Regions from separate parts of the Cellulosimicrobium sp. BMG9.22 genome, predicted to be linked through region 3. Evidence: riboswitches for the same ligand, from Rfam matches in the RefSeq annotation. Region 3 holds a riboswitch; each other region holds the start of a gene.
What was found. Region 3 has a riboswitch for thiamine pyrophosphate ahead of AC4H2H_RS07645 (ECF transporter S component). Riboswitches for the same ligand answer to the same signal wherever they lie in the genome.
Positions count from the first base shown of each region.

Region 1 (3,754 bases), on a different contig from region 3:
GCTCGTCCGCGAAGACGACCGCGGGCCGGGACACGAGCGCCCGCGCGCACGCAACGCGTTGCTGCTGCCCGCCGGAGAGCTCCGCGGGTCGGTGCCCGAGCCGCGGACGCAGGCCCACGGCGTCGACCACGCGGTCGAACCACTCGCGGTCCATGGGCCGGCGCGCGATCGCCAGCGGCAGGACGATGTTCTCCTCCGCCGTGAGCGTCGGGACGAGGTTGAAAGACTGGAAGACGAACCCGATGCGCGTCCGACGCAGCCGGGTCAGCTTCCGTTCGCTCATCGCCGACACGGTCTCGCCGTCGACGACGACGGTCCCCGACGTGGGGGAGTCGAGCCCCGCCAGGCAGTGCATGAGCGTCGACTTGCCGGAGCCTGACGGCCCCATGATCGCAGTCAGGCGCCCGCGCTCGAGGTCGACGTCGACGCCGTCGAGCGCGCGGACGGTCGCCTCGCCGCGTCCGTAGGTCTTCACCAGGCCCCGGGCCGTGGCGATCGCGTCCGCTGTGGTGCCGCGCTCCGTGCTGCTCTCCGTGGCGACCGCAGCGTTCGGTGAGCTGCTCATGGCCTTCCCCTCCAGCGTCGTGGTGACCGGGCCGGAGCGGCCCGGTCACCATCGACCCTGGCGCGGGCGCCGGCACCCGGGCATCGGGGAACCGCCCGGACCGCTCCCTGGTCCCACGGGAGGCACTCTCAGGGTTCGCTCAGGGTGGCGCCCAGGGAAGCAGGTCGAGAGACGAGCGTCGTCGGCGTGAGGTGATCACGGCTCTAGCGTGCTGCGTGAGCCATCCCGAGGTCCCGAGGTCTCACGTCTTGCCGCACTTGCCGCTGGATCAGTCGCCGATGAACCAGAGATAGCGATGGACGCGACGTCCTTCCTGGCAAAGGTCCGCTACGGCCTCGAGCGACGCGCGCTCCGCGACGCTGAGCGAACCCGAGAGGAGCCGTTCGACCTCGAGGAGGAGCGGCTGCACCTGACGAGCGTTGAAGATGGTGTTGGCATAGGGGTCGACTCCGCTCAGGAGTGGATACTCGGCAGCATTTCGAGAAGCATCTGCAGGAAGGTACGTCTGCTCGGCACGCCGGATGTCCTCACCGCGCTCCCTACGGAGGACTAGCGAGATGGGCATGGTCATGGCCTCCCGGGGAACATCGTGACGATTCCCACGTCGTACCAGTCTCGAACGGTGGTGTAGACGCTTGTCGAACAACGGGTACGGTCCGGGGCCCTGCTCGTCGGCCTACGTACCCCAGGGGAGCGAGCGGTTCCAGGCGGCGAGCGCGCCGCCATCGAAGAGAGCGGCACCGATGGCTGGCAGACGCTCGAGCAGTTCGTGATCGGCAACGCACGCAAAATACCTGTTCACGCTGTCAGATCTGTGTTTTGCGCCTACTACAGTCGGTCTTTCACGCCCGGTGCGATCGAACGTCTGCGCCGATGGCGGGCACCGTGCGCTCCTCGGAGAATCACCCCGAACCGGTCGGTGTAGGCTCGACGGGAACGACAGGGGAGCTCCTGGAGGAGCTGAGAGTGCGGACCACCGCAGACCCTCGAACCTGATCCGGTTAGCACCGGTGGAGGAAGTCGGGATCTCGATCACCTGCGCGCGCACCCTCCGTGGGTCCGGTGCGTGCGGGTGGACCCCTCCTGAACGTCCAGGGAGGACGCATGCAGCACACCGTCGACAGCCGCCGGAGCCCGCGTGCCCACGCGCGGCCGGCCCACCTCGCCCGCACCGCGACGGGGACGACGCTCGCTCTGCTCGCCCTCGCCGCGTGCAGCAGCGGCGGCGACGACGCCGGCGGCGACGAGGCGTCGTCGGGCGCGGGCACCGTGACCCTCGTGACCCACGACTCCTTCGCCGTGAGCGACGACGTGCTCGCCGCCTTCGAGGAGGAGAGCGGGCTCACCGTCGAGCAGGTCGCGCCCGGTGACGGCGGCGCGCTCGTCAACCAGCTCATCCTCACCAAGGACTCGCCGCTCGGCGACGTCGTGTTCGGGATCGACAACACGTTCGCGTCGCGCGCGATCGACGAGGGCGTGCTCGAGCCGTACACGCCCGAGGGCCTGTCGGAGTCGGCCGCGTCCTACGCCGTCGGCGACGGCGACGAGCTCACCGCGATCGACCGGGGCGACGTGTGCGTCAACGTGGACCACGCCTGGTTCACGGAGGCGGGGATCCCCGAGCCGGTCACGCTCGAGGACCTCACGAAGCCCGAGTACGAGGACCTGCTCGTCGTCACCAACCCCGCGACGTCGTCGCCCGGGCTCGCGTTCCTCCTCGCGACCGTCGGCGCCTTCGGCGAGGACGGGTGGCAGGACTACTGGGCCGACCTGCGCGCCAACGGCGTCAAGGTCGTCGAGGGCTGGTCCGACGCCTACTACGTCGACTTCTCCGGCTCCGAGGGCGCCGGTCCGCGCCCGCTCGTGCTGTCGTACTCGACGTCGCCCGCGTTCACGCTCACCGAGGACGGCTCCGCGTCCACGACCGGCGCGCTCCTCGACACGTGCTTCCGCCAGGTCGAGTACGCGGGCGTGCTCGCGAACGCGGAGAACCCCGAGGGCGCGCGCCAGCTCGTCGACTTCCTCGTGAGCGAGACCTTCCAGGCCGACGTCCCGGAGCAGATGTACGTGTACCCCGCCGACGACTCCGTCGCGCTCCCCGACGGCTGGGCCGAGCTCGCCCCGCTCGCCGCCGAGCCGTTCGAGGTCGCGCCCGAGGACATCTCGGCGAACCGCGACGAGTGGATCAAGGCATGGACGGCGACGGTCGTCGACTGATCCTCGAGTCGGGGCTCGGGCTCGGGCTCGGGCGCGGGCTCGGGTCCGGGTCGGGTTCGGCGGCGGCGGCGGGGGCGGCGTCGGTGCTCGGGCTGGCCGCGCCGTCGCCCTGGTCCGTCGGGCGTGGGTTCACGAGCGCGGCTTCGAGGCCCTTCGCATCCGACGCCACCCCCACCGCCTCGGCCGTCGTCTCGCCTTCGTGCGCGACCACGCCTCTACCTCGCGAGGTAGAGGCCTGGTCTGCCGAGGTAGAGCCGTGGTCTGCCGAGGTAGAGCCGTGGTCTGCCGAGGTAGAGCCGTGGTCTTGCGGGGTAGGGGCCTGGCCTCGCGAGGTGCACCCGTGGTGAGGGGCATGGTCGTCCGGCGCGGCGCCGTCGGGCGGGGGGTGGCCTGGGGGGTGGCGGCGGCGGTGCCGCTGGTGTTCCTCGGGGTGTTCTTCGCGTGGCCGGTGGTCACGCTCGTGGCGCGCGGGTTCGTCGGGGACGACGGCGGGCTCGACCTGTCCGGGTTCGCGGAGGTGTTCTCGCAGCCGCGGACCTGGCGGATCATCGGGCTCACGCTGTGGCAGGCCGTGCTCGGGACGACGTTCTCCGTGCTGCTCGGGGTGCCCGGCGCGTACGTGCTGTACCGCTGCCGGTTTCCCGGGCGGCGGGTGCTGCGCGCGGTGGTGACGGTGCCGTTCGTGCTGCCGACCGTCGTCGTCGGCGTGGCGTTCCGCTCCCTGCTCGTGCAGGACGGGCCGCTCGGGTTCCTCGGGCTCGACGAGACCTTCACCGCGATCGTCGTGGCGCTCGTGTTCTTCAACTACTCCGTGGTCGTGCGCACGGTCGGCGGGATGTGGGAGCACCTCGACCCGCGCGCAGAGCAGGCTGCGCGGGCGCTCGGCGCGACACCGTGGCGCGCATTCCGCACGGTGACGCTCCCGGCACTGACGCCGGCGATCGCGAGCGCCGCGTCGATCGTCTTCCTCTT
Region 1 is NZ_JBZGBY010000012.1:85,859-89,612, forward strand. Features, by position in the region: gene AC4H2H_RS10395 (ABC transporter ATP-binding protein) at 1-565, opposite strand, end outside; gene AC4H2H_RS10400 (hypothetical protein) at 861-1,118, shown strand; TPP riboswitch at 1,497-1,601, shown strand; gene AC4H2H_RS10405 (thiamine ABC transporter substrate-binding protein) at 1,670-2,782, shown strand; gene AC4H2H_RS10410 (ABC transporter permease) at 3,135-3,754, shown strand, end outside.
Region 1: it holds a riboswitch for thiamine pyrophosphate, as region 3 does, so the genes downstream of both, AC4H2H_RS10405 (thiamine ABC transporter substrate-binding protein) here and AC4H2H_RS07645 (ECF transporter S component) in region 3, are expected to answer to the same signal.

Region 2 (3,754 bases), on a different contig from region 3:
AAGCTGGCGGACCACACGGCGACGCGCACCGAGCTCGTCGAGCGCGCGACCGAGGTGCTCGGCGCGGTCGCCGGCGGGACACTGCACGTGCGGGTGGGCGCCACGTTCCCCCTCGCCGACGCAGCCGACGCGCACCGCGCCCTCGAGGGGCGCGCCACGACCGGCAAGGTCCTGCTCCTGCCCGACGGCGGAGCCGCGTGAGCTGGGACTGGGTACCTCCGCGTCCGGGGGAGCGCGACGGGTCCGACGGCGGCCCCTCCCCCGCGCTCCGACGCGCGGTGACCGTGCTCGCCGTCCTGGTCACGGGCGCGTTCGTCGCCTACTACCTGACGATCGGGGTGCGCCAGGGCGAGGACCGCTGCCTCGCCGAGCGGCCCGCGGGCGTCAGCGCGGGACAGGTCGAGTCCCGCTGGCGGTGGTGGCCGCCGGGCACCGAGTGCGTCTACCCGGCCGGGACGACCGGCGAGGACGTCGCGCGAGCCTGAAGCGCGTGGAGGTGGTCGACCGGCCCACGGCCCGTCCCGACCCGGAGCGCGGCGCCGGCCCGGAGCGCGCCCGTGAGCCACTCCTTGGCCTCCCGCGCAGCCTCGTCCCAGCTCTCTCGCTGAGGACGCAGCGCGGCGAGCGCCGCCGAGAGCGAGCACCCGGTGCCGTGCGTGTGCGGCGTGTCGACGCGCTCGCCCTCGAACGTCGTCACGACGGGCGCGGAGCCGCGTCGCGGGGCGACGAGGGCGTCCGGCGAGGTCGCGCCGCGCAGGTGGCCGCCCTTGAGCAGCACGACGACGCCGCTCGCCGTGGCGTACGCGCTCGCCTGCGCGAGCGCGTCGGCCCAGGTCTCGGCGGCGGTCGGGCCCGCACCCCCGGCGGGCGCGGCCAGCACGGCGAGCTCGGGGAGGTTCGGGGTGACGACGTCGGCGCGCGTCGCGAGGTCGCGCACGGCCTGCTCGGCTCCCTCGTCGAGCAGGCGATGACCCGAGGTCGCGACCATGACCGGGTCGAGGACGACCCACGCGCGCGGCGCGCCGACGGCCTCGCGCGCTGCCCCGAGGTCGTCGAGCCACGCGGCGATCGCGCGCGCGTTCTCAGCGTCGGCCACCATCCCGATCTTCACGGCGTCGATCTCGACGTCGTCGGACACGGCGTCGAGCTGCGCGCGCAGGAAGTCCGGGCCGGGCACGTGCACCGACCGCACCCCGTGCGTGTTCTGGGCGACGAGCGCCGTCGTCACGGCCATGCCGTACGCCCCGTGCGCGCAGAACGTCTTGAGGTCCGCCTGGATGCCGGCGCCTCCGGTCGGGTCGGTCCCCGCGACCGACAGCACGCGCGGCCGGGACGGCCGGTGGCCGGCGTCCGGGGCGGCGTCAGGGCCCGGGGCGGGATCGATCCCGGGTGCGGACGAGGAGGAGGGTGCGGACAGGGCGAGCGTCATCGCCGGACATCCCTTCGCTGGTACGAGCCAGAGCAGGTTCGACGGGTCTCATCTCAGCCCCGTCGTGCGGGGCACCCCGTGTCGTCCGTCATGCTAGCGCGCGTCAGCCCTGGTGGATCGCCTCGCCCGCGATCTCGAGCGTGACCTTCTTGCCGACCAGGAACCCGCCGGTCTCGAGCAGCACGTTCCACACGAGCCCGTAGTCCTCGCGGTCGAACTCGCCGGTCGCGTGGAAGCCGAAGATGTCGCGCCCGTAGGGGTCGCGCCGCGCGCCGCCGTACTGCATCGTCAGGTCGACCCGGTGGGTGACGTCGCGGATCGTCAGGAGGCCGCTGACGAGGAAGCGGGCGGGAGCCGCGGACGTCTGCACGCGGTCCGACGCGAGCTGCGCGCGCTCCGGCGAGCGGTTGCGCAGGCGGGCCCACGCGAGGATCTGGTCGTCCTGGCTGCCCTGCCACGTGACCGACGTGCTGCGGAACTCGAGCGTCGGGAAGGTCTCGACGTCGAGGAAGTCGGCGCTGCGCAGGTGGACGTCGCGGTCCTCGTGGTGCGTCGTGAGGCTCGCCGTGTCGATCGTCGCGCTGACGGCGGAGTCCAGCGGGTCCTCGCCGACGAGGACCGTCGCGCTCGCCCGGGTGAACTCGCCGCGCACGGGCGCGACCATCATGTGCTGGCCCTGGAAGCCGACGCGCTTGTGCGCCTCGTCGAGGACATAGGTCCCGGCGTCGGGCACGGTCATGCCGTTCCACTGTCGGACCGGCCGTGTCGTGGTCATCCGTCGCCTCCGGCGTCGTCGTCGAGCCGCGACAGCGGTGTCCGCCCGGTACTGGTCAGGTGTCTCGACTCAGCATTCCCGATACCTAGGTGAACATTCAACTATCCGGAGGGTGACGTTCACGACCCGCGCACCGAGCGGTCCGGGTCACCGGGCGGGGAGCGCTCCGGGCATCGGGTCGTCGTCGCCCCAGCGCGTGACCCGCAGACGGCGCGCGTCCGGTCCCGGCAGGTCGACGCCGTCGCGGGCCGCGGCGTCGGTCGCGGCGCGCAACGACTCCGGCGAGTCGTGCGTGACGCGGACGAAGGCGCCCGAGAACGCGTCGAGCTCGCCCCGGGCGATCGCGACCACCATCTCGACGGTCCGCGCCACCGGCGTCCACTCCGTGCGGTCGGCATGCATGTCCATCGACGCGGTCATGTCGGTCTGCACGACGCCCGGCGCCACATCGAACGTGCGCAGCCCGCGCGCGAACCCGGAGCGGTGCAGGTTCGCGCCGAGGCGCAGGAGCGCGGTCTTGCTCGCGTTGTACGCGCTCGCTCCCTCCATGTCGTGCGACCCGGCCCCGCTGTTGAGGTCCACGACGCGGCCACCGCCGCGCGCGAGCATCCCGGGCACCACGGTCCGGGCGAGCAGGAACGGCCCGCGCACGTTCGTCTCGACGATCGCCCACCACTCGTCGGGGTCGGCCTCCCACAGCGGGACCTCGGCGTCGACGCGGCCCGCGTTGTTCACGAGGAGGTCGACGCTCCCGAGCACCGCCTCCGCCTCGCCGACGGCGGCCTCGACGGCGGACGCGTCCGTCACGTCCGCCGTCACGACGACGGCGCGGCCTCCGCGCTCGTCCCGCGCACCCTGCGCCGCGATCTCGTCGGCGACGTCCGCGAGCTTGTCCGCGTCGCGGGCGAGCAGCGCGACGTCGACGCCCGCCGCGGCGAGACCGACGGCGATCGCGCGGCCGATGCCGCGCGACGCCCCGGTCACCAGCGCGGTCCGGGCGGGCGCGACGGCCTCGACCGCCGGGCCGGTGCCGTCCGTCGCGCCGCTCATGCCCGCAGCTCCGCCCCGACCCGCTCGCGTGCGGCCACGACGGCGCCGTCGCGCACGCGCGCGACGTCGTCGGCGGTCAGCGTCCGGTCCGCGGCCCGCAGGCGCAGCGAGAACGCGAGCGACTTGCGGCCCTCGCCCACCTGCTCGCCCGTGAACACGTCGAACAGCGCGAGGTCCTCGAGCAGGTCGCCGGCACCCTCGGCGACGGCGGCCCGCAACGCCTCGGCGGTGACCGCCGCGTCCACGACGAACGCGAGATCCTCCTTCGCGGCGGGGAACCCGGACACGGGCGTCGCCTGCACGGGCGACTCCTGCGACCCGGCGACGAGCGCCGACAGGTCGACCTCGAACGCGACCGAGCGGGCCGGGAGCCCGAGGTTCTCGAGCACCTTCGGGTGCAGCTCGCCGGCGTGCCCGACGAGAGTCCCGTCCGCGAGCTCGAGGCGGGCGCAGCGCCCGGGGTGGAAGGGGGCGCGCGCCGTGTCCGCGACGACGGTCAC
Region 2 is NZ_JBZGBY010000017.1:85,117-88,870, reverse strand. Features, by position in the region: gene AC4H2H_RS12805 (quinone oxidoreductase family protein) at 1-201, shown strand, start outside; gene AC4H2H_RS12800 (hypothetical protein) at 198-485, shown strand; gene thiD (bifunctional hydroxymethylpyrimidine kinase/phosphomethylpyrimidine kinase) at 443-1,429, opposite strand; TPP riboswitch at 1,422-1,518, opposite strand; gene AC4H2H_RS12790 (YceI family protein) at 1,533-2,204, opposite strand; gene AC4H2H_RS12785 (SDR family oxidoreductase) at 2,352-3,254, opposite strand; gene pheT (phenylalanine--tRNA ligase subunit beta) at 3,251-3,754, opposite strand, start outside.
Region 2: it holds a riboswitch for thiamine pyrophosphate, as region 3 does, so the genes downstream of both, thiD (bifunctional hydroxymethylpyrimidine kinase/phosphomethylpyrimidine kinase) here and AC4H2H_RS07645 (ECF transporter S component) in region 3, are expected to answer to the same signal.

Region 3 (3,754 bases):
GACTTCGACGCGGCGCGGGCGACCGACCAGCTGCGGCGCTACCTCGAGGCGGTCCACGCGCGGTACGGCAAGCCCGTCTGGCTCACCGAGTTCGCGCTCATCGACTTCTCGCAGGGTGTGCGGCACGCGAGCGACGAGGAGCAGGCGGCGTTCCTCGCCGAGGCGACGCGCATGCTCGCGGGGCTCGAGTACGTCCACCGCTACGCGTGGTTCGGGCTGCCCGCGGAGGACGGCCCGTTGCGGTCGGGGCTCTACGGTTCGGGTCCGGTGGCGACGCCGGCGGGCCGCGCGTTCGAGGCCGCGCCCTGACGGGGCGCGACGGTACCGGTCGCACGGCCGGACGGGGATAGGGTCGGCGGGTACCGTCCCGGCCGCACGAGGAGGCAGCCCGTTGGCCCGCAGCATCGCCACCAACCGCACCGTCGAGCGTGCCGAGCTCGAGGAGTTCCTGCGCTCGCGCCACGACGGGATCCTCGTCACGACCCGCCGCGACGGCACCCCGCAGCTCAGCCCTGTCACCTACGGGGTCGACTCCGAGGGCCGCGTCGTCGTGTCGACGTACCCCGAGCGCGCGAAGGCCGTGAACCTGCGCCGACGCCCGCAGGCGTCCCTGCTCTCGCTCGGTGCCGACTTCGGCGACGCCTGGGTCCAGGTCGACGGCACCGCAGAGGTGATCGACCTGCCCGACTCGATCGAGCCGCTCGTGGAGTACTACCGCTCGATCAGTGGCGAGCACCCTGACTGGGACGAGTACCGCGAGGCGATGGTGGCGCAGGGCAAGTCGCTCGTCCGCCTGACGATCACCCGCTGGGGCCCGGTCGCGACCGGCGGTTTCCCGGCGCGGCTGGCCGACCGCTGACGGTCGTCGCCACGGGTCGGCCGCACGACGGACCCGGCGCGCGTCGCGGTGACGGACGTGCGCTCGCCCGGCTGACGCGGCCCGTCACCGGTCAGAACAGGACCTGCTCCACTCCCCCGCCGACGACGTCAAGTCCGGCGCCGTCGACCGGCATGCCCGCGAGCGCCCCGCCCTCGACGCGCCCGTCGTCCTCGGGGAGGCTGCCTGCCGGGTACGCGCCGTCGACCGGCGGGCCCGTGCCGTCGAGGCCGCCCAGCTCACCGCGCCGGTACCGGCCCTCGACGCCGGCCGGGCCGCGGTGGCCGGAGACGGCGAAGCCGCGCTGCTCGAGCATCGGGCGGACGCGGTCCCACAGCCATGACCGGTACTGCTTCGACGCGTAGGCGCCGCGGGCGTAGACGCGCTCGTAGCCGGGGACGAGCTGCGGGTGCTCGCGCGCGAGCCAGCCCATGTACCACTCGCGCGTGCCGGGCTTGAGGTGCAGGGGCAGGACCGTGACGCCCGTCGCGCCCGCGTCCTTCACGGCGTCGAGAAGATCCGTGAGCGCGCGCGTCGAGTCGGTGAGCCAGGGCAGCACGGGCGCGACCATGACGCCGCACGGCAGACCCGCGTCGCGGACCGCGCGGATCAGGTCGAGCCGCGCGCGCGGCGAGGGCGTGCCGGGCTCGACGCTCGCCTGGAGCGCGGGGTCGAGCAGCGCGAGCGAGACGCCGATGCCGACCTCGACCCGCGACGCCGCGTCGGCGAGCAGCGGCAGGTCCCGGCGCAGGAGCGTGCCCTTGGTGAGGACGGACAACGGCGTGCCGGAGCCCGCGAGCGCGTCGATGATGCCGGGCATGAGCCGGTAGCGACCCTCGGCACGCTGGTACGGGTCGGTGTTCGTCCCGAGCGCGACGGCCTCGCGCCCCCACGAGGCGCGGGCGAGCTCGGCGCGCAGCACCTCGTCGACGTTGACCTTGACGACCACCTCGCGGTCGAAGTCGTCGCCCGCGTCGAGGTCGAGGTACTGGTGCGTGGGCCGCGCGAAGCAGTTGTGGCTCACGACGCCTGCGGCGACGAAGTCGCGCGTCCCGGTGGTGATGTCGACGAGCTCGGTCTCCTCCCCCGGCCCGCCGAGTGCCTCCAGCGACTCGACGCGGAGCGCGTCGTCCCCGGTCACGTCGCGCCCGTCGAGCGCCACGCCCCCGTCCGCGAGCGCCCCGGCACCGGGACCGACGAGGACGTCCCCGAGGGCCAGGTGCGCCCGGTGGCCGGCGCCGCCGACGACGTGCCGCCAGCCCCGCTGGGTGAGGAACCGGTGGTCGCCGCTCGCGACGAGCCGGGTGCCGTCCGCGAGGCCGACGCGGTAGGCGCGCTTGCGGGTGGTCCAGCGGTCGAGCACCCGGGTGCGCACGTACCGGCGGTACGCCCCGTGGGGCGCTGTCCCCACGATCTCGTCGCCGACGCTCAGATCCCCGATCGGGCGCTGGGTGCCGTCGGCCAGGAGCACCGGGGTCTCCGGTGCGAGGCAGTAGGAGCACGCGTGGCTGCATCCCCGGTACGGGTTGACCGTCCAGCGGAACGGCATGCGGGACATCGCGGGCACCTTCGACAGCGCGCTCTTCGCCGTCACCTCGTGGAACGTGATCCCCGCGAACTCGGGCGTGCGCACGCTGCGCACGAGCCCTGCGCGCTCCAGTCCCGGGAGCGCGCCGTCGTCCGCGTCGATCGCTTGTCCGTCCCACCGCACGCGCACAGTCGAACAGGTGTTCGACCCGCCTGTCAAGGCGCCGCCTTGTCGCGCCGCGGTGTCCCGCTCCGTGAGACGCGGTGATTGTCCGCAGGTCGACGAAGGGCCTAGGGTCGGGCCGAACGCCCCCGGGGAGCGCACGAGCGCTGAGAGTGCAGGCAGGACGACCGTCCCACCTGCAGACCCGTGGAACCTGATCTGGTTCGTACCAGCGAAGGGAGCAGGGCCGACGTCACCGTCCCCTGCGCGCTCGTGCCCGCGCGCCCCGTGCGCCGGGCCGGACGCGTGGGCGGGCCGGTGACGCGCCGTCGTGCACCCCTCGACCCGGGGGCCCGACGGAGGGAACCGCATGACCGAGCACACCACCGAGCAGCGCACCGGCGAACCGAGGTCACCGGGTGGCGCCGCACCCGCGACGGCTCCCCGGGTCCGTGCGCGACGACGCGGCCTCAGCCTGCACGAGACCGTCCTCGTCGCAGTCCTGGGCGTCGTGTTCGGGTTCGTCTACTGGGCGTTCGTGCAGCTCTGGGCACCGCTCCAGCTCGTGATGGGACCGCTCGCGGACCTCGCCGCGAACGTGCTCGCCGGGGCCTGGATCGTCGTCGGACCGCTCGCGACGTACATCGTGCGCAAGCCGGGTGTCGGGATCCTCGCGGAGACGCTCGCCGCGCTGGTCGAGGTCGTGTTCCTCGCCTCCCCGGCCGGTCCGCTGCTGCTCCTCGTCGGGCTCGTCCAGGGCGTCGGAGCCGAGCTGCCGTTCGCGCTCACGCGCTACCGGCGGTTCGGCTGGTGGGTCTTCGTCGCCTCGGGCGTGAGCGCCGCGCTCGTCACCTTCGCGTTCAACGCCGTGCGCTTCGGCTGGCTCGGGCAGGACTACGCGATGCTCCGCCTCGGGATCCAGGTCGTCTCGTGCGTCGTGCTGTGCGGGATCGCGGCCCGCCTCCTCGGTGACGCCCTCACCCGCACCGGCGCGCTGGACGCCTTCGCGATCGGGTCGGCGCGGCGTGGCTGAGCACCGGCCGTCCGTGCCGCACGACGTCGTCGGGGCGCGGGGCCTGTCCGTCGCCCTGGGGCACGACGCCGCACCCGTGCTGGACGACGTCGACCTCGCCGTACCCGCGGGCGCCGCGCTGCTCGTCCTCGGCCCGTCGGGGTGCGGCAAGTCG
Region 3 is NZ_JBZGBY010000007.1:107,724-111,477, forward strand. Features, by position in the region: gene AC4H2H_RS07630 (sigma-70 family RNA polymerase sigma factor) at 1-309, shown strand, start outside; gene AC4H2H_RS07635 (PPOX class F420-dependent oxidoreductase) at 392-859, shown strand; gene AC4H2H_RS07640 (Rv2578c family radical SAM protein) at 951-2,588, opposite strand; TPP riboswitch at 2,708-2,827, shown strand; gene AC4H2H_RS07645 (ECF transporter S component) at 2,938-3,600, shown strand; gene AC4H2H_RS07650 (ABC transporter ATP-binding protein) at 3,593-3,754, shown strand, end outside.

Region 4 (3,754 bases), on a different contig from region 3:
CGTCTCCCCGTCGTCCTCGCGCGTCGTCTCGAGGCCCGTCGTCGCGTCGTCGACGTCGAGCGGGAACGTCGAGTCGTCGACGCTCAGCGGGTGGACCGCGTCCTCGCGCATGGCGTCGGTGACCGCCTCCGCGAGGATCGCGTCGCGCTCGTCCGCGAGCTGCTGCTCGACCTCCGCGACGAGCTCGTCGTGGCGGGCGGAGGCGTCGTCCGACGCGGCGGGTGCCGCGGTCGCCGGCGAGGCGACCGCGACGGCCGGCCCGGCCACGAGCGCACCGGCCGCGAGGACGGCGCCGACGACGCGACGCACCGGGCTACGGTTCGACGTCACTCGACACCGTCGAGGTACGAGATCTCCGCGGCCGTGAAGGCGGGCAGCCCCTGGCCAGGCAGGACGTCGATCGTCGCGGGCGAGCCCTCGGGCGCCGGTAGCTGGGCCCACGCCTCGATCGTCGCGTGGTTGACGAACCCGCCGAAGGGGTACCGCGGCGACCCGACGATGTGATAGCTGCACTGCTGCGGGTCGGGCGAGCCGCCCTTCCACGATCCCTCGGTGCAGAACGGCCGGTACTGGACGAGGCCCACGGGGTCCGTCGCGGTGAGGACCCAGTCGATGCCGAGGTCCGTGTGGCTCGCGGACGCGTCGTCGGGCTGGGCGTCGCTGTCCCAGCGCAGCGCCCAGCGCACCGTCAGCACCTCGTCCTGCACCTCGACGGAGCGGAGCGTCGTCGTGAGCGTCCCACCGAGCGAGCCGCTCGGGGCGTCGACGGTCTGCTCGGCCATGACGGCGTCGCCGACGCGCGCGGAACCGACCTCGGCGGCTCCGTCATCGGCCGGCGCACCGACGCCGGTCTCCGCGGCGCCGGTCGCGGGCGGGTCGGCGTCGTCCCCGGACCCGCCGAGGAGCCCGCAGCCCGACAGCGCGAGAGCGACGACGACGGTCAGGGCGGCGAGCGTCGAGCGAGTGCGGTTCATGATCCCCCGAGTCGAACGGTCCACCGCCGCCCGACGACCGGGCGGCGGCCCGCCGTCGACCCTGCCATACCGGACAGCACGGGCGGAACCCGCCGGAGGTGGGCAGAAGTCCCCATCCGGCGCCTCGTCGGGCGCGTTGCGTCCCTGGTCAGGCGCCGACGACCCGGGCGCGCAGGTCGCGCGCGGCACTCTCGGGATCGGGAGCCTGGGTGATGGCCCGCACGACGACGACGCGCGTCGCCCCGGCGTCGAGCACCGCGTCGAGCCGGCCGGCGTCGATCCCGCCGATCGCGAACCACGGCGTCGCCGGGCGGGTCGTAGCGACGTCGCGCAGCAAGTCGAGCCCGACGGCGGAGCGGCCGGGCTTGGTCGGCGTCGCCCACAGCGGCCCGACGCAGAAGTAGTCGACGTCGGGGTCCGCCTCCGCCGCGGCGGCCTGCGCCGCGGAGTGCGTCGACCGGCCCAGCACGGGCCCCGGACCGAGGAGGGAGCGCACGGCCGGCACGGGCAGGTCGCCCTGGCCCATGTGGACCGCGGGGGCTCCGGTGAGCGCCGCGACGTCCGCGCGGTCGTTGACCGCCCAGAGCGCGCCGTGCTCCGTCGCGACCCGGGCGACGACCGCCTGGAGCTCGAGCTCGCGCGCGACGTCGAGCGTCTTGTCCCGCAGCTGGACGACGTCGACACCCCCCGCGAGCGCCGCGTGGAGGAAGTCCTCCAGGTCGCCGCGCTCCTCGCGTGCGTCGGTGCACAGGTACAGGCGTGCGTCGGCGAGGCGGGCGCGTGGGCCGGCTCCTGCGCCCGGAGTCGGCGCGGCGGACGTGGCGAAGGTCTCGGTGCTCACCCGCCGGAGCCTAGCCGCGGCCCACCCGGTGCAGGCGGTACTGTGGCCGACAGCACGGGAGCCCGCACGGGCTGAGAGGGCGTAGGAGCCGACCGTCGAACCTGATCTGGGTCATGCCAGCGAAGGGAGCGCACATGCACCCCCCTGTTCGCCCGCGGTCCGTGGGCGCCTCTGCTGTGGCGCCCGACGGCGCGCGCGACGTGGTCGTCGTCGGCGGCGGGATCGTGGGGCTCGCCGTCGCGTGGCGCGCGGCGCGCGCAGGGCTGGCCGTCACCGTGCTGGACCCCTCACCCGGGGACGGCGCCACGCACGCCGCCGCGGGGATGCTCGCCCCCGTGACCGAGGCCGACTTCGGCGAGGACGACGCGCTGCGCCTCCACGTCGCGGGTGCGGCGGCGTGGCCCGGCTTCGCGGCCGACCTCGAGAGGGCGACCGGGCCCGGCGTCGGTCTTCGTGCCGCCGGGACGCTCACGCTCGCGTATGACGCGGACGACCTGGCGCTGCTGCGCCGCGTCCTCGCGCTGCACGCGGACCTCGGCCTCGCGTCGCGCGAGATCTCCGTCGCCGACGCCCGGCGCCGTGAGCCGTTCCTCGGCCCGCGCGTGGCAGGTGCCGCGTGGGCCCCAGGGGACCACGCGGTCGACCCGCGCGCGACGCACGCCGCGCTCCTCGCGGCGCTCGGTGCCGGGACCCCGATGCCCGGCACCGCCGTCGTGCGCGTCGCGGCGACCCGGCTGACGCTCGACGCCACCGGGCGCGTCACGGGCGTGCACGACGACGCGGGCCGGCTCCACCGTGCGGGTGCGGTCGTCCTCGCCGCGGGCTGGCAGTCCGGCGCGCTGGTCGCGGACGTGCCGGGCGTCGTCGTGCCGACGCGCCCCGTGAAGGGCCAGACGCTGCGTCTCGACGCCGGGCCGGACCTCGCGCTCGAGCACGTCGTGCGGGGCGTCGTGCAGGGTCGGCCGGTCTACGTCGTGCCGCGCGACCCCGTGCCGGACGGTCCGCGCGCGGGCCACCGGGAGGTCGTCGTCGGCGCGACCACGGAGGAGAACCCCGACGACCGGCGCGCGACGGCGGGCGGTGTCTTCGCACTGCTCCGGGACGCGCGCGCCCTGCTGCCCGGGATCGACGAGGCGGCGCTCGTCGACGTCACGCCGCGCGCGCGGCCCGCGACCCCGGACAACCTGCCGCTCGTCGGCCCGACCGCGGTCCCCGGCCTGCACCTCGCGACCGGCCACGGCCGCAACGGCATCCTGCTCGCCCCGCTCACCGCCGACGCCGTCGTCGCGGGGCTCGTCGGGACCGCGCTCCCGCCCGACGTCGCGGCCGCGGTCGCCATCGCGCGCACCGACCGTTTCCCCGCCGAACCCGCGGTTGTTCCCCGATCCGCGCCCGAGTCCGGGTGCAACCCCGGGTTCGGCACCGTCCCGACGGCGCACCAGCCCATCACGACACCGAGGTGAGAACCGTGAACCCCGTACCGACCGTCGAGGTCACCGTGAACGGCGAGCCGCGCTGGCTCGCCCCCGGCACCGGCCTCGAGGAGCTCGTCGCCACGCTCGTGCCGCAGTACGTCGCCGACGGGACACCGCAGGGCGTCGCCGTGGCCGTGGACGACGCCGTCGTGCCGCGCGGCGCGTGGGCGACCACGGTCGTCGCCTCCGGAGACCGTATCGAGATCGTCACCGCCGTCCAGGGCGGCTGAGGAGGAACCGTGACCACGACCGACATCTCCCCTGGCTCCCCCGGTGCCGCGAGCAGCCCGTCGCTGGGCGACGACCCGCTCGTCGTCGCCGAGACGACCGTCGGCTCGCGCCTCGTCATGGGCACGGGCGGCGCCGCGAACCTGCTCACGCTCGAGGATGCGCTCGTCGCGTCCGGGACCGCACTGACGACCGTGGCGATGCGCCGCGTCGCGGTCCGTGCGGGCGGCGAGGCG
Region 4 is NZ_JBZGBY010000058.1:2,047-5,800, forward strand. Features, by position in the region: gene AC4H2H_RS19565 (OmpA family protein) at 1-309, opposite strand, end outside; gene AC4H2H_RS19570 (hypothetical protein) at 327-974, opposite strand; gene thiE (thiamine phosphate synthase) at 1,123-1,815, opposite strand; TPP riboswitch at 1,868-1,945, shown strand; gene thiO (glycine oxidase ThiO) at 1,950-3,278, shown strand; gene thiS (sulfur carrier protein ThiS) at 3,284-3,520, shown strand; gene AC4H2H_RS19590 (thiazole synthase) at 3,584-3,754, shown strand, end outside.
Region 4: it holds a riboswitch for thiamine pyrophosphate, as region 3 does, so the genes downstream of both, thiO (glycine oxidase ThiO) here and AC4H2H_RS07645 (ECF transporter S component) in region 3, are expected to answer to the same signal.